Regions from separate parts of the Paraburkholderia sp. BR13439 genome, predicted to be linked through region 1. Evidence: predicted binding sites of a transcription regulator. Region 1 holds the regulator's gene; the other holds the start of a gene.
What was found. Region 1 encodes LexA, which represses DNA repair genes until DNA is damaged. Its sites were predicted from a motif close to ACTGTATNNNNATACAGT; they were not measured.
Positions count from the first base shown of each region.

Region 1 (8,833 bases):
AGCACCGGCTGCACCGTGCGCACGACGAACGGCAGGCCGATGAACGTCAGCGCGACCAGCACACCGACCGGCGTGAACGCGATCTTGACGCCGAGCGGCGCGAGGAACTGGCCGATCCAGCCGTTTCCCGCATACACGGCCGCGAGCGAAATGCCCGCGACCGAGGTGGGCAGCGCGAACGGCAGATCGACGACCGCATCGACGATGCGCTTGAACGGAAACGTGTAGCGCACCAGCACCCACGCGACGAGAAAGCCGAACACCGCGTTGATCAGCGCGCCGCCGAGCGCCGAGAAGAACGTCAGCCGATACGACGCGAGCACGCGCGGCGACGCCACCGCGCGCACGAACTGGTCCCAGTCGAGCGTCGCGGTTTTCAGAAAGGTCGCCGCCAATGGAATCAGCACCACGAGGCTCAAATAAGCCACCGTGATGCCGAGTGTCAGGCCAAAGCCGGGCAATGCGCTCGGCTTGCGGAAGGTCAACGTGGTCATGCTGGATACTCGTTCATGGTTGATGCTCGCGCGGTTGTTCGTGTTGCGGTGTTGCGGTGTTGCGGTACTACCGCCCTGCTGGCCACCGGGTCCCGGTTAGCCGAAAGCGCGCCCATTGGGCGCGCCCTTGTTGCCTGTGCCCGTGCTTCAGGCGATGGTTGTTACTGCGGCTGATAAATCGAATCGAATACGCCGCCGTCCGCGAAATGGGTCTTCTGCGCGTTGGTCCAGCCGCCGAACGAATCGTCGATCGTGTACAGCTTCAGCTTCGGAAACTTCGCGGTCAGATCGGCCGGCACCTTGTTCGAACGCGGACGATAGAAATTGCGCGCGGCGATCTCCTGCCCTTCCTCGCTATACAGAAAGTTCAGATACGCGTCGGCTAGCTTGCGCGTGCCGTGTTTGTCGACGACCTTGTCGACCACCGCGACCGGCGGCTCGGCCAGGATGCTCACCGTCGGCACCACGATCTCGAACTTGTCCGGACCGAACTCCTTCACCGACAGGAACGCCTCGTTTTCCCACGCGATCAGCACATCGCCGATACCGCGCTGCACGAAGCTGGTGGTCGCGCCGCGCGCGCCCGAATCGAGCACGCCGGCGTTCTTGTACAGCTTGCCGACGAACTCCTTGGCCTTCTGGTCGTTGCCGCCCGGCTGATGCTCGGCGTACGCCCACGCGGCCAGGTAGTTCCAGCGCGCGCCGCCCGAGGTCTTCGGATTCGGCGTCACGATCGACACGCCCGGCTTCACCAGATCGTCCCAATCCTTGATGTGCTTCGGGTTGCCCTTGCGCACCAGAAACACGATCGTCGACGTGTACGGCGATGCGTTGTCCGGCAGACGCTTCTGCCAGTTCTTGTCCACGAGCCCCTTGTTCGCGATGGCGTCGATGTCGTAAGCGAGCGCGAGCGTCACGACGTCGGCCTGCAGACCGTCGAGCACCGAGCGAGCCTGCGCGCCCGAGCCGCCGTGCGACTGCTTGAAGGTGACGGCTTCGCCGGTCTTGGCCTTCCATTCTTTGCCGAATGCCTGATTGATGTCCTGATACAGCTCGCGCGTCGGATCGTAGGACACGTTCAGCAGCGTGGTGTCGGCGTGCGCGACGCCGCTTGCGCCCAACATGCCGAGCGTACCCGCCGCGCCGACGGCAAGCGCCGTGATCAGTTTTCTGGTTCGAGCCGCAAGCCCCGTATGCCGATGGTTCATCTCAATCTTTCTCCGCGTGATGTCCGCTGTTGAGCGTCTGGTGTTGTTTTGCGTCGCGGTCACGTGCACATGAGCGCTAACCGGAAGCCAGTCTATCGAAGGGCTTTCATCATTAAAAATAATGTTTCTTCATTTTTTAATGCTCAAAAGTGGTAACGGCAGACGCGCCGGCTGTTCAGACGTCGAAATCGTCGCCATGTCGCCGATAAACGACGCCCCAGCGCGCCCTTGCGTCGAACTTAAAGTAAAGCTTGAAATGCGCCGAATACTGTATAAAAATACAGTCACCTGTTCATACATACAGTGGCCATGACCAAACTCACCGCACGACAGCAGCAGGTTTTCGATCTGATCCGCCGCGCGATCGAACGCACCGGTTTTCCGCCCACTCGCGCGGAAATTGCCGCCGAACTCGGTTTCAGCTCGGCCAATTCCGCGGAAGAGCATCTGCGCGCGCTGGCGCGCAAGGGCGTGATCGAACTCGCGGCAGGCGCGTCGCGCGGCATCCGCCTGCTGTCCGGGCAGGAGGATGCGCCGCACCAGTTCACGCTGCCGCATGCGGGCCTGATGCAGTTGTCATTGCCGCTGATCGGCCGGGTCGCGGCGGGTAGCCCGATCCTCGCGCAGGAACATATCTCGCAGCACTACGCGTGCGACCCGGCGCTGTTCTCGAGCAAGCCCGACTACCTGCTGAAGGTGCGCGGCCTGTCGATGCGCGACGCGGGCATTCTCGACGGCGACCTGCTCGCGGTGCAAAAGCGCAGCGAAGCGAAAGACGGCCAGATCATCATTGCGCGGCTTGGCGACGACGTGACGGTCAAGCGTCTGAAGCGCCGGCCGAACGGCATCGAACTGATCGCCGAAAACCCCGACTACGACAACATCTTCGTGGAAACCGGCAGCGCGGATTTCGCGCTCGAAGGGATCGCGGTCGGGCTGATTCGCCCCAGCGAGTTCTGATCTTTGTGGCCGGAACGCTCGCGCCGGTTTGTCCGAACCAAGCCGCATTAACGCCCGCATTAACGCCCGCATTACGCCGCGCATTCAAGCCGCATCGTCTGGAGAGACTCATGGAACGCCTTGCCCGCCTGCTGCCTTTTCGCCAGTTCGGCCGTCTGCGCCATCTGCGCAAGCTCACGCCTTGCGCACCGATCGAGGCGCCCGCGGCGCGCACGCCGTCGCTGTTCGACGTGCCTGCCGAAGCTTGCGGTCTGCCGTCGTCGTTGCCGGCGTTTGCGCGCGTATCGCTGAATTCGGCGCTGAATATCGCGGAGCCCGCGCGCCGCGCTCCGGTGCGGGTCTATCATGGACCGTCGCGACTGATCATGGTCGGCACGGTCGACGCCGTATGCCGTATGATCGATCGTTGCATAGCCGACGAAGCCAACGTGCACGGCGCGGTGTTCGAAGCCTGAGCGAATTCTGAGCACGCATGCAATAAGCACTTCGGATGTTCAGAGATACGCGTGGGATGGGATCGTTTCGACCTGGCCGTGGTCGACGTTAGATCATCACTGACGTGGAGTCCCATTCGATGACCATTCCGAAACGCACACAGGGCAGCGCCACCCGGCCGCTGCTGATCACGCTGATCGTGGTGATCGTAATTGCCGCGCTGGGGTTTATTTACGCGTCACCATATCTCGCGGTGAACAATCTCAAACGCGCGGCAGACGCGCGTGACGTGCAAACCGTCAATCAGTACGTCGACTTCCCTGCGCTGCGCGATAGCCTGAAGCAGCAGGTGGGCGCCATGCTGACGCGCCGGCTCGAAGCGGATGCCGGCAACAAGATGGCCACGATCGGCGCGGTGATCGGCGTGACACTGATCGGCCCGCTCGTCGATGCCTATGCGACACCCGACGGCGTCGCGGCACTACTGAACGGCATGCCGCCGCACGGCACACCGGGAGAGCAACCGTCAGCACCGCCAGCCGCGGGCGGAGAAGCGCCGGCCGCATCGGCCGCGGGCGACACCACCACGCACGCAAGCGCGCCACCGCCCGGGCGTCAAAGCACGGCCGGCTATCGGAGTCTCAACGAGTTTGTGGTCACGTACCGCCGCGGCGAAGGCAACGCGAACTATTCGGCTATCTTCCGTCGCGAAGGTCTGGTCACGTGGAAGCTCGCGGCGATCAATCTGAACGAGTGAGGTTCAAGCCGTGAACTGCGGAGATGCGCGGGCTGGCCATTGGAGCCAGCCGCGTGTCAGGTTTGTTCGTATTACGCCGCGGCCGCCTGCTGCTGCTCCTGCGCGGACGAGCACGCCACCAGAATGCTGCACGACACGCGGTCGAGCAGCGGCGTGTTGCCCGCCCCCATCCACCACCTCGACAAACCGGTCCGGCAGCGATGTCCCACCACCACGAGGTCGACGTGCAACTCGTTGGCAAGATTGGCGATCTCGTCGATCGGATGACCGAATGCGAAATGCCCCTGCGCGTTCACGCCTCGCTCGGTCAGCCAGTTCACGCCCTCCTGCAGAATCTCGCGGGCCGTTTTTTCGAAGCTTCCGCAGGCCACATCGGTCAATAAGCCCGCGCTTTGCGCGATGCTGGAACGCATGTCTACTACCGACAGCAGATGCGTTTCCGCCTTCAGGTCCAACGCCAGATCGGCGCCGCAACGCAGGGCTTTGCGGCCTTCGCGCGAGCCGTCGTAGCACAACAGGATTTTCTGGTAGCTCGCCATCTGTCTTCTCCCATTCGCGCGGAAAGCGCGGTCTGAATCAATCATGGTGCGCCGCAATTCGGCTTGCAAGGGATGGAAAACGCTAAGTGCATAGTCGGTGCGTGCTCAAGCCGTCTGCACAAGCGTTGGGCCACCTGGAGCAGTGTTCGCACACGTTTGCGGCACCGCAAAACTTCCTATGCGAACGCATCGCATCACATGCATTACGCGTTCCCGGACACCCTCTCGCGTCAGTGGCCGATACCCTAGAATAAGCGGCCTGTGCGCAATGCGTGCGTCGCAGGTATGTTGTGTGTCTTGCGCGTACGTTATGTCTTCTTCTGGAGCCTCGCTCGAGTCATGCCCGCAGCCCCCATCGAATTCCATCAGGTCAGGAAAAACTATGGCGAAAAAACGGTCGTCGACGGATTGTCGTTTCATGTGAACACCGGCGAATGCTTCGGGCTGCTTGGCCCCAACGGCGCCGGCAAGACCACGACGCTGCGCATGCTGCTCGGCATCGCGGCGCCCGACGCCGGCGCGATTCGCCTGTGCGGCGAACCGATCCCTGGCCGCGCGCGCCTCGCGCGCTCGCGCGTGGGCGTGGTGCCGCAGTTCGACAACCTCGATCCCGATTTCACCGTGCGTGAAAATCTGCTCGTGTTCGGCCGCTACTTCGGCCTGAGCGCCGCGCAGTGTCGCGCGGCGGTGCCGGGTCTGCTCGAATTCGCCCGCCTCGAGAACAAGGCGGACGCACGCGTGAGCGAACTGTCGGGCGGCATGAAGCGGCGCCTCACGCTGGCGCGCGCGCTGATCAACGATCCCGACGTGCTGATCATGGACGAACCGACCACCGGTCTCGACCCGCAAGCGCGCCATCTGATCTGGGAGCGACTGAGATCGCTGCTCGCGCGCGGCAAGACCATCCTGCTGACCACACACTTCATGGAAGAAGCCGAACGGCTCTGTCATCGACTGTGCGTGATCGAGGAAGGACGCAAGATCGCAGAAGGCGCGCCGCGCGAGCTAATCGAGTCCGAGATCGGCTGCGACGTGATCGAGATCTATGGTCCCGATCCGTTTGCATTGCGAGACGAACTCGCACCGCTCGCCGAGCGCACCGAGATCAGCGGCGAGACCCTGTTCTGTTACGTGAACGACGCGCAGCCCGTGCATATGCGCCTGAAGCAGCGCGCGGATTTGCGCTATCTGCATCGGCCGGCGAATCTCGAAGATGTGTTTCTGCGGCTCACCGGCCGCGAAATGCAGGACTGAACCCGCAGCGAGACACTTGATGGACGCACGCACCTACGAAACCCACGACGGCACGCCATCGGCACAAGAGCCGTTCGGCGCCTTCCCAGCCAATGGCACGAACTGGATCGCGGTGTGGCGCCGCAACTATCTGGTGTGGAAGAAGCTCGCGATTGCGTCGATGTTCGGCAACCTCGCCGATCCGATGATCTATCTGTTCGGTCTCGGCTTGGGGCTCGGGCTGATGGTCGGGCACGTCGACGGCGTGTCGTATATCTCCTTCCTCGCGGCGGGCACGGTGGCGTCGAGCGTGATGATGTCGGCGAGCTTCGAGTCGATGTATTCGGGCTTTTCGCGCATGCACGTGCAGCGAACGTGGGAGGCGATCATGCATACGCCGCTCACGCTCGGCGATATCGTGCTCGGCGAGGTAGTGTGGGCCGCCAGCAAATCGGTGTTGTCGGGTGTGGCGATCATGCTGGTGGCGGGCGCGCTCGGCTATGCGAGTTTTCCGTCGATGCTGCTCGCGCTGCCGGTCATCGTGCTGGCCGGTCTCGCGTTCGCGAGCCTCGCGATGATCGTGACGGCGCTCGCGCCGTCGTACGACTTTTTCATGTTCTATCAGACGCTCGTGCTCACGCCGATGCTGCTGCTCTCCGGCGTGTTCTTTCCGATCTCGCAACTGCCCGGCCCCGCTCAAGCGGTGACCGCCGCGCTGCCGCTCGCCAAGGCGGTCGATCTGATGCGCCCGGCGATGCTCGGCCGGCCGATGGAGCACGCGGCGCTGCATGTGAGCGTACTGGCCGCTTATGCAGTCGGCGGCTTTATCGTGTCGGCGATCCTGTTTCGGCGCCGCATGATGAAGTAAGCCGAACGCGCCGGTCGTCGCTATGCGCGTTTGCTATCGTCGCGCGCTCAGTCCTCGTCATCGGTCCACGGAATGTCGACGTCGGAGATGAACGCGACCGTCGCGAACGGGCCGCCCTCGTGACGCCCGATCTTGCCATCGGCGCGCTGCCATTCGACCCGGAACACGGTGGCCGGATCGTCCGCGATCAGCCGCACCGTGCGCAATTCGTCGGGATCGGCATCCTCGACCGGACCGTCGAGCGAGATCAGCAGCGCCTGCGGCCACAGACCATCGGCGGGATCGTAAATCTTGTCGCCGTCGTGAATCAATGTGAAGGCTTCCACACCGATGGTCGCCGACGCATCGACGATCATCTTGGCGAGCGCACGCAACAGCGCGGTCGCTCTCGCCGAGTTTGCCTGGCGGATCGCGAGATCACCGCGCGTGAGCGCCTGCTCGAGTTTCGGATTGGTTTTCTGTTGCGCCATGGATGTGTTGGTCCTATCGCTCTGTTGTGGGCAACGCGCCATCGGGACGACGCGCCGCGTTTCTTTTTGGGTGCATCTATTGCCGCTTGTGTGCATCGCAGCATCGCGGGTGGCGCGGCCGGTCCGCGCTTCGACTGCCATAGTTCTGCCGTTTCCCCTGATCGTGGCGCGCACAATCAGGGTCGTTTTCTCAGGGCCGTCCTTGCCGTCCACCACAGTTTAGGTCGTGATTCGGATCTCGGGAGAACAATTGCCGCTTAGTGCGTGGCATGTGTCGCATTTCATGCATCGGCTCGCGGGCGACGCGGCGTGCGCTTGCCGCGCCCTCGGTCCGCCTTCGAGGCCTGAGCCCCGGCTGGCTTCGGATCCGCGATCCGTGCGATCAGATGGTCGCGAAACGCCCGCACCGACGGCGGCAACTCGCGCCCCGCCATCGTCTGCACCTGGATACTGCGCTGGCGCATCTGCGGGTCGGTCAGCGGAATCACGACGAAGCCGTCGGCCGCATAGCGGTCGCGCACCGACAGCAGCCCCGTGAACATGATCGCGCCGGACTTCTGCGCATAGCGATAACTCGCGCCGCTGTTGTTGCAGATCAGGTCCGGCTCGAGCAGGATGCCTTCGAGCGCGCAGGTGATGTCGATCAACTGGCGAAGCGTGGTGCCGGTCTCCGACAACACCAGCGGATAACGGCTCACCTCGGCGAGCGACAGCTTCGCGCGCGCCGCGAGCGGATGATCGACACGCACCAGCACGAACACCGGCGCGCGCTCGGTGTGCTCGACCTTGACGCCCTTCTCCGGCGCGAGGCTGAACGACAACGCGATGTCGACGTCACCGTCGCGCACATGCCGGGTCGCGTCGGCCGGCGACATCACAGTCAACGTGAAATCGATGCCGGGATGCTCGGCGCGGAACTCCGCGATCGCGGCGGGCAGGAAGTCGACCGCGAAGCCCTCGGCGGTCGCGATCTTGATCCGGCTGCCGTGCAGGCTAGCGAGACCGCTGAGTTCCTTCATCACGTGCTCGGCTTCCAGCAGGCTGCGTTGTGCGTACGCGAGCAGCCGCTCGCCCGCCTCGGACAGCGCCATGCCGCGCGGACGCCGCTCGAATAGCGTGACGCCGAGTTCGCTCTCGAGCCGCGCGATCTGCCGGCTGAGCGCCGATACCGCGACATGCAGCCGTTCGGACGCGTCGCTCAGCGAGCCGCTGCGCGCGACTTCGACGAAATAACGCAACGCGATGCCATGCAGTGAACGTGCCATTCGGGACGCCTCGATCGAATCAGTTGCAACGGTGCGATGACGCTTTGCTTTTCCGGCAATGCAAGCTTCGAAACATGATCATTGTGACAAAAATGACGCGCTTCTAGAATCGATCGCAATGAGATCGCGGACAAATCGCCCGAAGACCCTGCCATCGGTCCGCGGCCCTCTGCCCGCCTCGCCCATCCCCCGCATTGGAGACACCGACATGAGCCGCCACCAGGCCATCGAGCTTGCCACCCGGCACTTCGAATCCGGCGCTTTTCTCGCCGACCTGAACCGCCGCGTCGGTATTCGCACCGAAAGCCAGGAAAGCGATCGCGGCGCGCTGCTGCGGTCTTATCTGACCAACGAAATCCAGCCGCAAGCGGAGCGCCTCGGCTTCAGCACGCGCATCGTCGATAACCCGGTCGACGGCTTCGGTCCGTTCCTGATCGCGAACCGTCACGAAGGCGATCATCTGCCGACCGTGCTGATCTACGGCCACGGCGACGTCGTGCGCGGCTACGACAGCCAGTGGCGCGCGCCGCTGACGCCGTGGGCGGTGACGGTCGTTGGCGAGCGCTGGTTCGGTCGCGGCACCGCCGACAACAAAGGCCAGCAC
Region 1 is NZ_JBFPKN010000002.1:539,165-547,997, forward strand. It holds gene cysT (sulfate ABC transporter permease subunit CysT) at 1-494, opposite strand, end outside; gene AB3X96_RS06355 (sulfate ABC transporter substrate-binding protein) at 656-1,702, opposite strand; gene AB3X96_RS06360 (hypothetical protein) at 1,832-2,002, opposite strand; gene lexA (transcriptional repressor LexA) at 2,012-2,662, shown strand; gene AB3X96_RS06370 (hypothetical protein) at 2,773-3,117, shown strand; gene AB3X96_RS06375 (DUF2939 domain-containing protein) at 3,237-3,854, shown strand; gene AB3X96_RS06380 (universal stress protein) at 3,926-4,393, opposite strand; gene nodI (nodulation factor ABC transporter ATP-binding protein NodI) at 4,733-5,647, shown strand; gene AB3X96_RS06390 (ABC transporter permease) at 5,667-6,494, shown strand; gene AB3X96_RS06395 (hypothetical protein) at 6,542-6,964, opposite strand; gene AB3X96_RS06400 (LysR family transcriptional regulator) at 7,246-8,229, opposite strand; gene AB3X96_RS06405 (M20 family metallopeptidase) at 8,438-8,833, shown strand, end outside.

Region 2 (8,833 bases), on a different contig from region 1:
CTTCGACGTCCATGCCGCCTTCGCTCGACGCCATCACGACGATCTTCTGCGAAACGCGATCGATCACGAGACCGACATACAGTTCCTTCTTGATGTCAGCGCCTTCTTCGATCAGCAGACGGTTCACCTTCTGGCCTTCCGGACCGGTCTGGTGCGTGACGAGCTGCATGCCGAGGATCTGGTTCGAGTACTCGCGAACCTGTTCCAGCGACTTGGCGACCTTGACGCCGCCGCCCTTGCCACGGCCACCTGCGTGGATCTGAGCCTTGACGACCCACACCGGGCCGCCGAGCTCTTCAGCGGCCTTGACCGCATCGTCCACCGAGAAGACCGGCTTGCCGCGCGGTACCGCGACGCCGAATTTCCGCAGGATTTCCTTACCCTGGTACTCGTGAATCTTCATGCGTGATTCCCTTCAGTCTGAGAGTTGGATAGAACTTCGATTCCGTTTTGCCGCCGTTCAGGCCGATGCGTCGCCGCTTCGTGCGCGGGCCGCCGCGTCGTCCGACGAGGCCGCGCGTTCCGCCGGACGCGGTGCGTGGCCATACCAGCGCGGATAAAACTGTTTCACCGCCTCGCCGTCGAAACGCAGCGCATGGCAGCGTCCCAGCTGGAATGGCGGCTTGTCGTTGGAATGCTCGCCTGTGCCGTTAGACGATTCGTCTCCCGAACCCGCGTTCGCGCCCGGCGTGCCTTCATCGGTGTTCCACACTTCGCCGGCGAACGCCTGGATCGCGGCGGTCGGCAGCATCGCGCACAGCTCGGTGAGATGCGTGCAACCGGCCGTGCCGGCCAGCAAACGGGCAGCATCGCGACGGAAGTTGTGGAACAGATTGAGCCCGATGAGGGCACGGTAGGCGGGATTGCTGGCCTGGCATAACCCTGGATAGGGCACCCAGTCGGACGACGCCTCGGCGTCGACGACGTTGAGCTTGCGATCGATGGTGATGCGAAGCCAGAGTTCATGGATCGGCTGACCATTGGGCCGGATTCCCGACGGAAGCGCCACATCGCGAGGCTTTTCGTCGGTCAGGCACGCTTCCACATCCCACAGGCCATCGGCTCGCTCGTAAGCTTCCGCTCTGATTGCGCGACGATGGCGCAACTGACGGGACACTGGCGGGGAGAGCGACATGCGGGAAGGAAAGGCCGGATTGGAAAACCTCTGGATTTTAGCATAACGGGTATTTGGGACAGCCCCGATTGCGCACGGCCTCGCGCCGGGTTACGGCGCGGTAATCGACAGCCGTCAGGGCTGACGTGCTAGTCGCCGTCCCAGATGTCGTCGATACCCTTCAGGATCTTGCCGATCGTCGCACCGGAGAAGCCGCGCGACGCCAGGAAGCGCGCCTGCTTCGCGCGCTCCGCCGGCGTTTGTGGCAGCTGGCCGAACTTCTTGAGCCAGACCGCCTGGGCGCGCGCGAGTTCGGTTTCACGCAATTGCGCACTCGCCTCTTCGACGACCGCCGGGTTCAGCGCGTGCTGCTTCAGTTCACCGAGAATGCGGCTCGTGCCAAGCCGCGATGCGCGCCGGTGAACCAGACTTTCCGCGAAGCGCGAGTCCGATAGCCAGTTTTCGGCTTCCAGCGAGTCAAGCACCGTGTCGAGCGAATCGGTTTCCTCGACGTAGGGCTTCAGCTTGCGCGCGAGTTCGGCGCGGCTATATTCGCGGCGCGACAGATAGCCGAGCGCCCGTGCTTTCAGCGAACGGGCTGGGCGTTGGGATTTTCTGCTGTCGTCTTGGTCGGCCTGCCCCGGCTTCACTTCGTCGGCCTGGCGACGCGAACGGCTGTAGGTGACTTCGGAGGGGGGGCGGGAATCGCGCCCGGAGAAATCCGGGCTGGACGATGCTGCAGGGGATGCAGACCGTGTACGCTGCGGCCCGCGGCCTGCGGCGCGGTCGTGTGCGTCGAACGATTCGAACGGATCGAATGGATCGCCGGAATCTGGCGATCCATCCGCCGTGTCGCGCGGGCCGTCCGGATAGCGTCCAGAGTCGGAACCGGACAGCGGCCGGCCTTTGCGTATCACGTGATGCTTACTCTTCTTCGTCCGCGACTTCAGCGTCCGCGCCAGTCACGCCGTCCGCCATCGCGGTGACGCCCAGCGATTCGCGGATACGGTTTTCGATTTCGCGAGCGATGTCCGGATTTTCGCGCAGGAATTCACGCGCGTTGTCCTTGCCCTGACCGATCCGCTCGCCGTTGTAGCTGTACCATGCGCCAGCCTTGTCGACGATCTTCGCCTGCACGCCGAGGTCGATGATTTCGCCCTGACGCGAGATGCCCTCGCCGTACAGGATGTCGAAGATCGCTTCGCGGAACGGCGGCGACACCTTGTTCTTGACGACCTTCACGCGCGTTTCGTTGCCGATCACTTCGTCGTTCTTCTTGATCGAACCGATGCGGCGAATGTCCAGACGCACCGACGCGTAGAACTTCAGCGCGTTACCGCCCGTGGTGGTTTCCGGGTTGCCGAACATCACGCCGATCTTCATGCGGATCTGGTTGATGAAGATCACGAGGCAGTTCGTGCGCTTGATCGTGCCGGTCAGCTTGCGCAGTGCCTGCGACATCAGACGCGCCTGCAGACCCGGCAGCGAGTCGCCCATTTCGCCTTCGATTTCCGCCTTCGGCACCAGCGCCGCCACCGAGTCGATCACGATCATGTCGATCGAGCCCGAGCGCACCAGCGCGTCGGCGATTTCGAGCGCCTGCTCGCCGGTGTCCGGCTGCGAGACCAGCAGGTCGGCGACGTTCACGCCAAGCTTGCCCGCATATTGAATGTCCAGCGCGTGTTCCGCGTCGATGAACGCCGCGGTGCCGCCGAGCTTCTGCATTTCGGCGATGACCTGCAGCGTCAGCGTGGTTTTACCGGACGATTCCGGACCGTAGATTTCAACCACGCGGCCGCGCGGCAAACCGCCGACGCCCAGTGCGATGTCGAGGCCGAGCGATCCGGTGGAGACCACCTGGATGTCTTCGACTGCCTCACCTGCGCCGAGCCGCATGACCGACCCTTTGCCGAACTGCTTTTCGATCTGCGCGAGCGCGGCGGCGAGAGCCTTGCTCTTTTCAGCAGTCAGTCCAGCCGAGCCTTTCTTGCTTTCTTCCATGAATCGTCCTTTGCTATGATGAACGGCGTCTGAGGCAGGTGTGCACCCGTGGTTTCACTCGAATTGAGCGGAGCCTGCAGGACATCACACGAAACGCAGACACTGTATAAAAAAACAGTGGTTTTGGCAAGCGCGATTATGATGCGAACGCGCATTTTTACTGTCGCGTCACCCCCCACTACCCACAATAATGTTCGGAGACCGCTGCGCGCCGGGGCAAGCCCCACGGTGCCGGCAAAGCCAGGCTGGCGCACCATGCGAATTCTGATTGCCGAAGACGACAGCATACTCGCGGACGGTCTGGTTCGATCACTCCGCCAATCGGCCTATGCGGTCGATCACGTCAAAAGCGGCGTAGAAGCCGATACCGCGTTGTCAATGCAGACGTTCGACCTATTGATCCTCGATCTGGGCCTGCCGCGCATGTCCGGGCTCGAGGTGCTGCGCCGCCTGCGCGCGCGCAATTCGAACCTGCCTGTGCTGATCCTGACCGCCGCAGACAGTGTGGACGAACGCGTCAAAGGCCTCGACCTCGGCGCCGACGATTACATGGCCAAGCCCTTCGCGCTGAACGAACTCGAAGCCCGCGTGCGCGCGCTGACGCGGCGCGGCGCCGGCGGCGGCCCGACCGTCGTGCGGCATGGCTCACTGTCGTTCGATCAGGTGGGCCGCATCGCCTATGTCAACGACCAGGTGATCGATCTGTCCGCGCGCGAGCTCGGTCTGCTCGAAGTGCTGCTGCAACGGATCGGCCGGCTGGTCTCGAAAGAGCAACTGGTCGACCATCTGTGCGAATGGGGCGAGGAAGTCAGCAACAACGCGATCGAAGTCTACGTGCACCGGCTGCGCAAGAAGATCGAGCCGAGCGGCGTGCGCATCATCACCGTGCGCGGGCTCGGCTACTGCCTCGAAAAAGCGGCGCCGCCAGCGAATGCGAGCGCGCCCGCCGCCGCTGCCGGCTCCGAGCCGCAAACAGCACAAGCGGCACAAGCAGCACCACCATCCACCGCGCCGTCGTCCGCCGCGATGCCGGCGAGCCATCACTACAAATAGAGAGGCCAGCGATGTCCGCACGCGCTGATCGCGCCACGGCGCACGCGGCGGACCTCGACGAGGCGCGCGACGCGCGCTACGCCAACCCGTTCGCCCCGCCCGACGAAACCGAAGCCGCCGCCGAAGCGCGTCCGCGCTCCCTGTTCGGCGAGATTCTCGACTGGATGCTCGCGCCGCTGCTGCTGCTGTGGCCGATGAGCCTCGCGGTCACCTATCTGGTCGCGAAGTCGATCGCGAACGGCCCATTCGACCGCGCGCTCGAAACCGACGCCTATGTGCTCGCGCGCCAGATCCATCCGGTCAACGGCGTCGCGGAGCTGTCGCTGCCCGAGTCGACGCGCGATTTCCTGCGCGCCGACAACGTCGACAGCGTGTTCTTTCAGGTGCTCGGCACGCGCGGCGAGCTGGTGGCCGGCGAGCGCGACATGCCGCTGCCGCACGAGGAGGACCGCCCGCCACCGGGCCTCGTCGAATTCCGCGACGACGTGCTGCGCGGCAATGACATCCGCGTCGCGTATACGACCGTCGAGTTTCCGCAGACGCCGGGCGCGCAGCCCGTGCTGGTGCAGGTCGCCGAAACGCTAGACAAGCGCAGCCAGCTCGCCAACGACATCATCAAGGGCGTGATCCTGCCGCAGTTCGTGATCCTGCCGCTCGCGATCCTGCTCGTGTGGTTCGGGCTGTCGCGCGGGCTGGAACCGCTGCATGCGCTGCAGGCGCATATCCGCGCGCGCCGGCCGGACGATCTGTCACCGCTCGAAGCGCGCCGCGCGCCGCCTGAAATCGAGCCGCTCGTCACGTCGTTCAACGATCTGCTCACGCGCCTCGAACAGAACATGGAGCTGCAAAAGCGCTTCATAGCCGACGCCGCGCATCAGATGAAAACGCCGCTCGCCGGCCTGCGCACGCAGGCCGAGCTTGCGCTGCGCCAGAACGCGTCGGCCGAGGTGCATCGCTCGCTCGAACAGATCGCGACCAGTTCCGAGCACGCCGCGCGGCTCGTCACCCAGCTGCTCGCGCTCGCGCGCGCGGAGAACCGTCGGTCGGGGCAGATCTTCACGCCGGTCGAACTCGGCGAACTCGCCCGCAGCGCGGTGCGCGAATGGGTGCAGGCCGCGCTCGCAAAGCAGATGGACCTCGGCTACGAAGCACCCGACGAGCCGGTCGAAGTCGCTGGCAATCCGGTGATGCTGCGTGAAATGCTGTCGAATCTGATCGACAACGCGATCCGGTATACGCCGGCGGGCGGCCGCATCACCGTGCGCGTGCGCCACGACGCCCCGGCGCGGCTCGTGCATCTGGAAGTCGAGGACACCGGGCTCGGCATTCCGGCCAGCGAGCGCTCGCGCGTGGTCGAGCGCTTCTACCGGATTCTGGGCCGCGAGGGCGACGGCAGCGGCCTCGGTCTCGCGATCGTGCGCGAGATCGCGGCGATGCACGGCGGCGAGCTCGCCATCGACGACAACGTCTACCAGGAGTCGCCGCGACTCGCCGGCACCCTGGTGCGTGTCAGCTTGCAGGTGCTCGAACGGGGGCGGGACTTACCCTAACACGGCCGCATTGTCAGCTTGATCGTCAGCGTGTTTTTGAGATATTTCAGCGCGGATTGCGCAAATATCGCCGCAGATTGACCGAAATTGATCGCCTGTTCGCCGGCTTACCGGACTACCCCAGGTTTTGGCGTCGAGTCAGAACGCCGTAAGTTTCCACTCCAATAATCGGTTGCACGGGGACGCCTGCGCTGGCGATCCGTGTGTATATCAATATTGGAGACGACATATGGCTACCGTTGGCGGGCAACTCTCGCACGCGCCGATGACGCGCGATGAGAAGCGGGTGATCTTCGCATCGTCGCTGGGTACGGTTTTCGAGTGGTACGACTTTTATCTGGCCGGCTCGCTTGCGGCCTTCATCAGCAAGAGCTTCTTTTCCGGCGTCAATCCGACCGCGGCGTTCATTTTCACGCTGCTCAGCTTCGCCGCGGGCTTCGCGGTGCGGCCGTTCGGCGCGATCGTATTCGGGCGGCTCGGCGACATGGTCGGGCGCAAGTACACGTTCCTGATCACGATCATCATCATGGGCCTGTCGACGTTCCTCGTCGGCTTCCTGCCGGGCTATGCCGCGATCGGCATTGCTTCGCCGGTGATCTTCATCGCGATGCGTCTGCTGCAGGGTCTCGCGCTCGGCGGCGAGTACGGCGGCGCCGCGACCTACGTGGCCGAACACGCGCCGGCGAACCGCCGCGGCTTCTACACCGCCTGGATCCAGACCACCGCGACGCTCGGCCTGTTCCTGTCGCTGCTCGTGATCCTCGGCGTGCGCACTTTCATGGGCGAAGACTCGTTCGGCGCCTGGGGCTGGCGCATTCCGTTCGTCGTGTCGATCCTGCTGCTCGCGGTGTCGGTGTGGATTCGTCTGCAACTGCACGAGTCGCCGGTGTTCGAGCGCATCAAGGCCGAGGGCAAGACCTCGAAGGCCCCGCTCTCCGAAGCGTTCGGCCAGTGGAAGAACCTGAAGGTCGTGATTCTCGCGCTGCTCGGCCTGACGGCCGGCCAGGCTGTCGTGTGGTACACGGGCCAGTTCTACACGCTGTTCTTCCTCACGCAGACGCTGAAGGTCGACGGCACGAGTGCCAACATCATGATCGCGCTCGCGCTGCTGATCGGCACGCCGTTCTTCCTATTCTTCGGCTCGCTGTCGGATCGCATCGGCCGCAAGCCGATCATCATGGCCGGGCTGCTGATCGCCGCGCTGACGTACTTCCCGCTGTTCAAGGCGCTCACGCACTACACGAACCCGGCGCTCGAAGCCGCGACCGCGAAGTCGCCGATCGTCGTGATCGCCGATCCGGGCGAGTGCTCGTTCCAGTTCAACCCGGTGGGCACGGCTAAGTTCGTGACCTCCTGCGATATCGCGAAGGGCGCGCTGTCGCGAGCCGGCCTGAACTACGACAACGTCGCGGCGCCGGCCGGCACGATCGCGCAGATCCGCGTGGGTGATACGGTCGTCAACACGTTCGACGGCCGCGCCCCGGATGCGAAGGAGCAAGCCAAGGCCTTCGAGAAGACGCTCGCCGCGACGCTGAAGGCCGCCGGCTACCCGCCGAAGGCCGATCCGGCTCAGATCAACTGGCCGATGAGCATCGTGGTCCTGACGATCCTCGTGATCTACGTAACGATGGTCTACGGTCCGATCGCGGCGATGCTGGTCGAGATGTTCCCGACGCGCATCCGTTATACGTCGATGTCGCTGCCGTATCACATCGGCAATGGCTGGTTCGGCGGCTTCCTGCCGGCGACCGCGTTCGCGATCGTCGCGGCGCGGGGCAACATCTACTCGGGGCTCTGGTATCCGATCATCATCGCGGTGATCACCTTCGTGATCGGCATGCTGTTCGTGCGCGAAACCAAGGACTCGGATATCTACGCAAAAGATTGAGCGGACCGCCAGTCTGGGCTATCTGAAAAAGATGCGCGCCGGGGGTTGACAGCCTCCGGTTGCCCCAGCATAATCTCGCTTCTTTCGGCGAATTAGCTCAGTCGGTTAGAGCGACGGAATCATAATCCGCAGGTCCGGGGTTCGAGTCCCTGATTCGCCACCAGCATCAAGAAAAAGCCGCTGCCCCACAAGGACAGCGGCTTTTTTGTTTTTCACCGCTGCCACGTCAAGTCAGGTCGTTACCCGATCCGGCCGGTGTCGGGTGAAAGAGAAGCGCCACGACGGTCATCAGCCCGAAGGCTGCACCCGCATAAAACGTCATGGCTGCACCCCCACGTTCCCACAACTGACCTGCGATCACGCTCGAAACCAGCGTCACGATGCCGCTCAGCAGATTGAAGAAACCAAACGCAGTCCCACGCAAATGCGCTGGCGCGGTGTGCGCGACCATCGTGGCGAGCAGGCCTTGCGTCATCCCCATGTGCAGCCCCCAAAGCGCTACCCCGACGACGACCATGCTCCAGTGGCTGCCGTGTGCCAGCACGAGGTCGGCGCCGATCAACACGACCAGACCACCGATCAGCAGCCGCGTATGACGCATCGTGTCCGCGAGCTTCCCGAACGGATAAGCGGAGAGCGCGTAGACCACATTCATTGCCACCATGACCAGCGGAACGAGCGCAATCGGTACGCCGCTGCCCATCGCACGAAGAACCAGAAAAGCCTCGCTGAATCGCGCCAACGCGAACACAGCCCCTATCCCTACGACCCACCAGTAGTCCAAACCAAGGTCCCTGAGACTGTGCCACCGCACAGGGTTGCTTCTTTTGGCACGAGGCTCGTGCTCAGGCTCGGTGATACCGAACGTCAACAGCGCGACCGCGAGCACCCCGGGAATGACGGCAAGCCAGAACGCAAGCCGAAAATTGTCTGCCCAGATCAGCATGATGAGAACCGTCAGCAGCGGTCCGAGAAACGCACCGACCGTATCGAGCGATTGGCGCAGGCCGAAGGCCGCGCCACGCACGTGCTGCGGCGTGACATCTGCAATGAGCGCATCGCGAGGCGCACCACGAATGCCCTTACCGACACGATCGATGACGCGCGCCGTCACCACGACTCCCACCGACGACGCAATGGCAAAAAGCGGCTTGCTCATCGCGCCGAGCGCATACCCGGCTACGGCGAGCCACTTTCGGTTGCCGAGGTAGTCGCTTAGCGTTCCCG
Region 2 is NZ_JBFPKN010000017.1:152-8,984, forward strand. It holds partial or broken gene AB3X96_RS28635 (ATP-grasp domain-containing protein) at 1-403, opposite strand, end outside; gene AB3X96_RS28640 (DUF2889 domain-containing protein) at 461-1,135, opposite strand; gene recX (recombination regulator RecX) at 1,264-2,031, opposite strand; gene recA (recombinase RecA) at 2,039-3,115, opposite strand; gene AB3X96_RS28655 (response regulator) at 3,371-4,168, shown strand; gene AB3X96_RS28660 (sensor histidine kinase) at 4,180-5,718, shown strand; gene AB3X96_RS28665 (MFS transporter) at 5,948-7,606, shown strand; tRNA gene AB3X96_RS28670 (tRNA-Met) at 7,693-7,769, shown strand; gene AB3X96_RS28675 (MFS transporter) at 7,833-8,833, opposite strand, start outside.
Region 2: a site for LexA is predicted at 3,217-3,234, ahead of recA (recombinase RecA). Genes of this name have one in related genera too.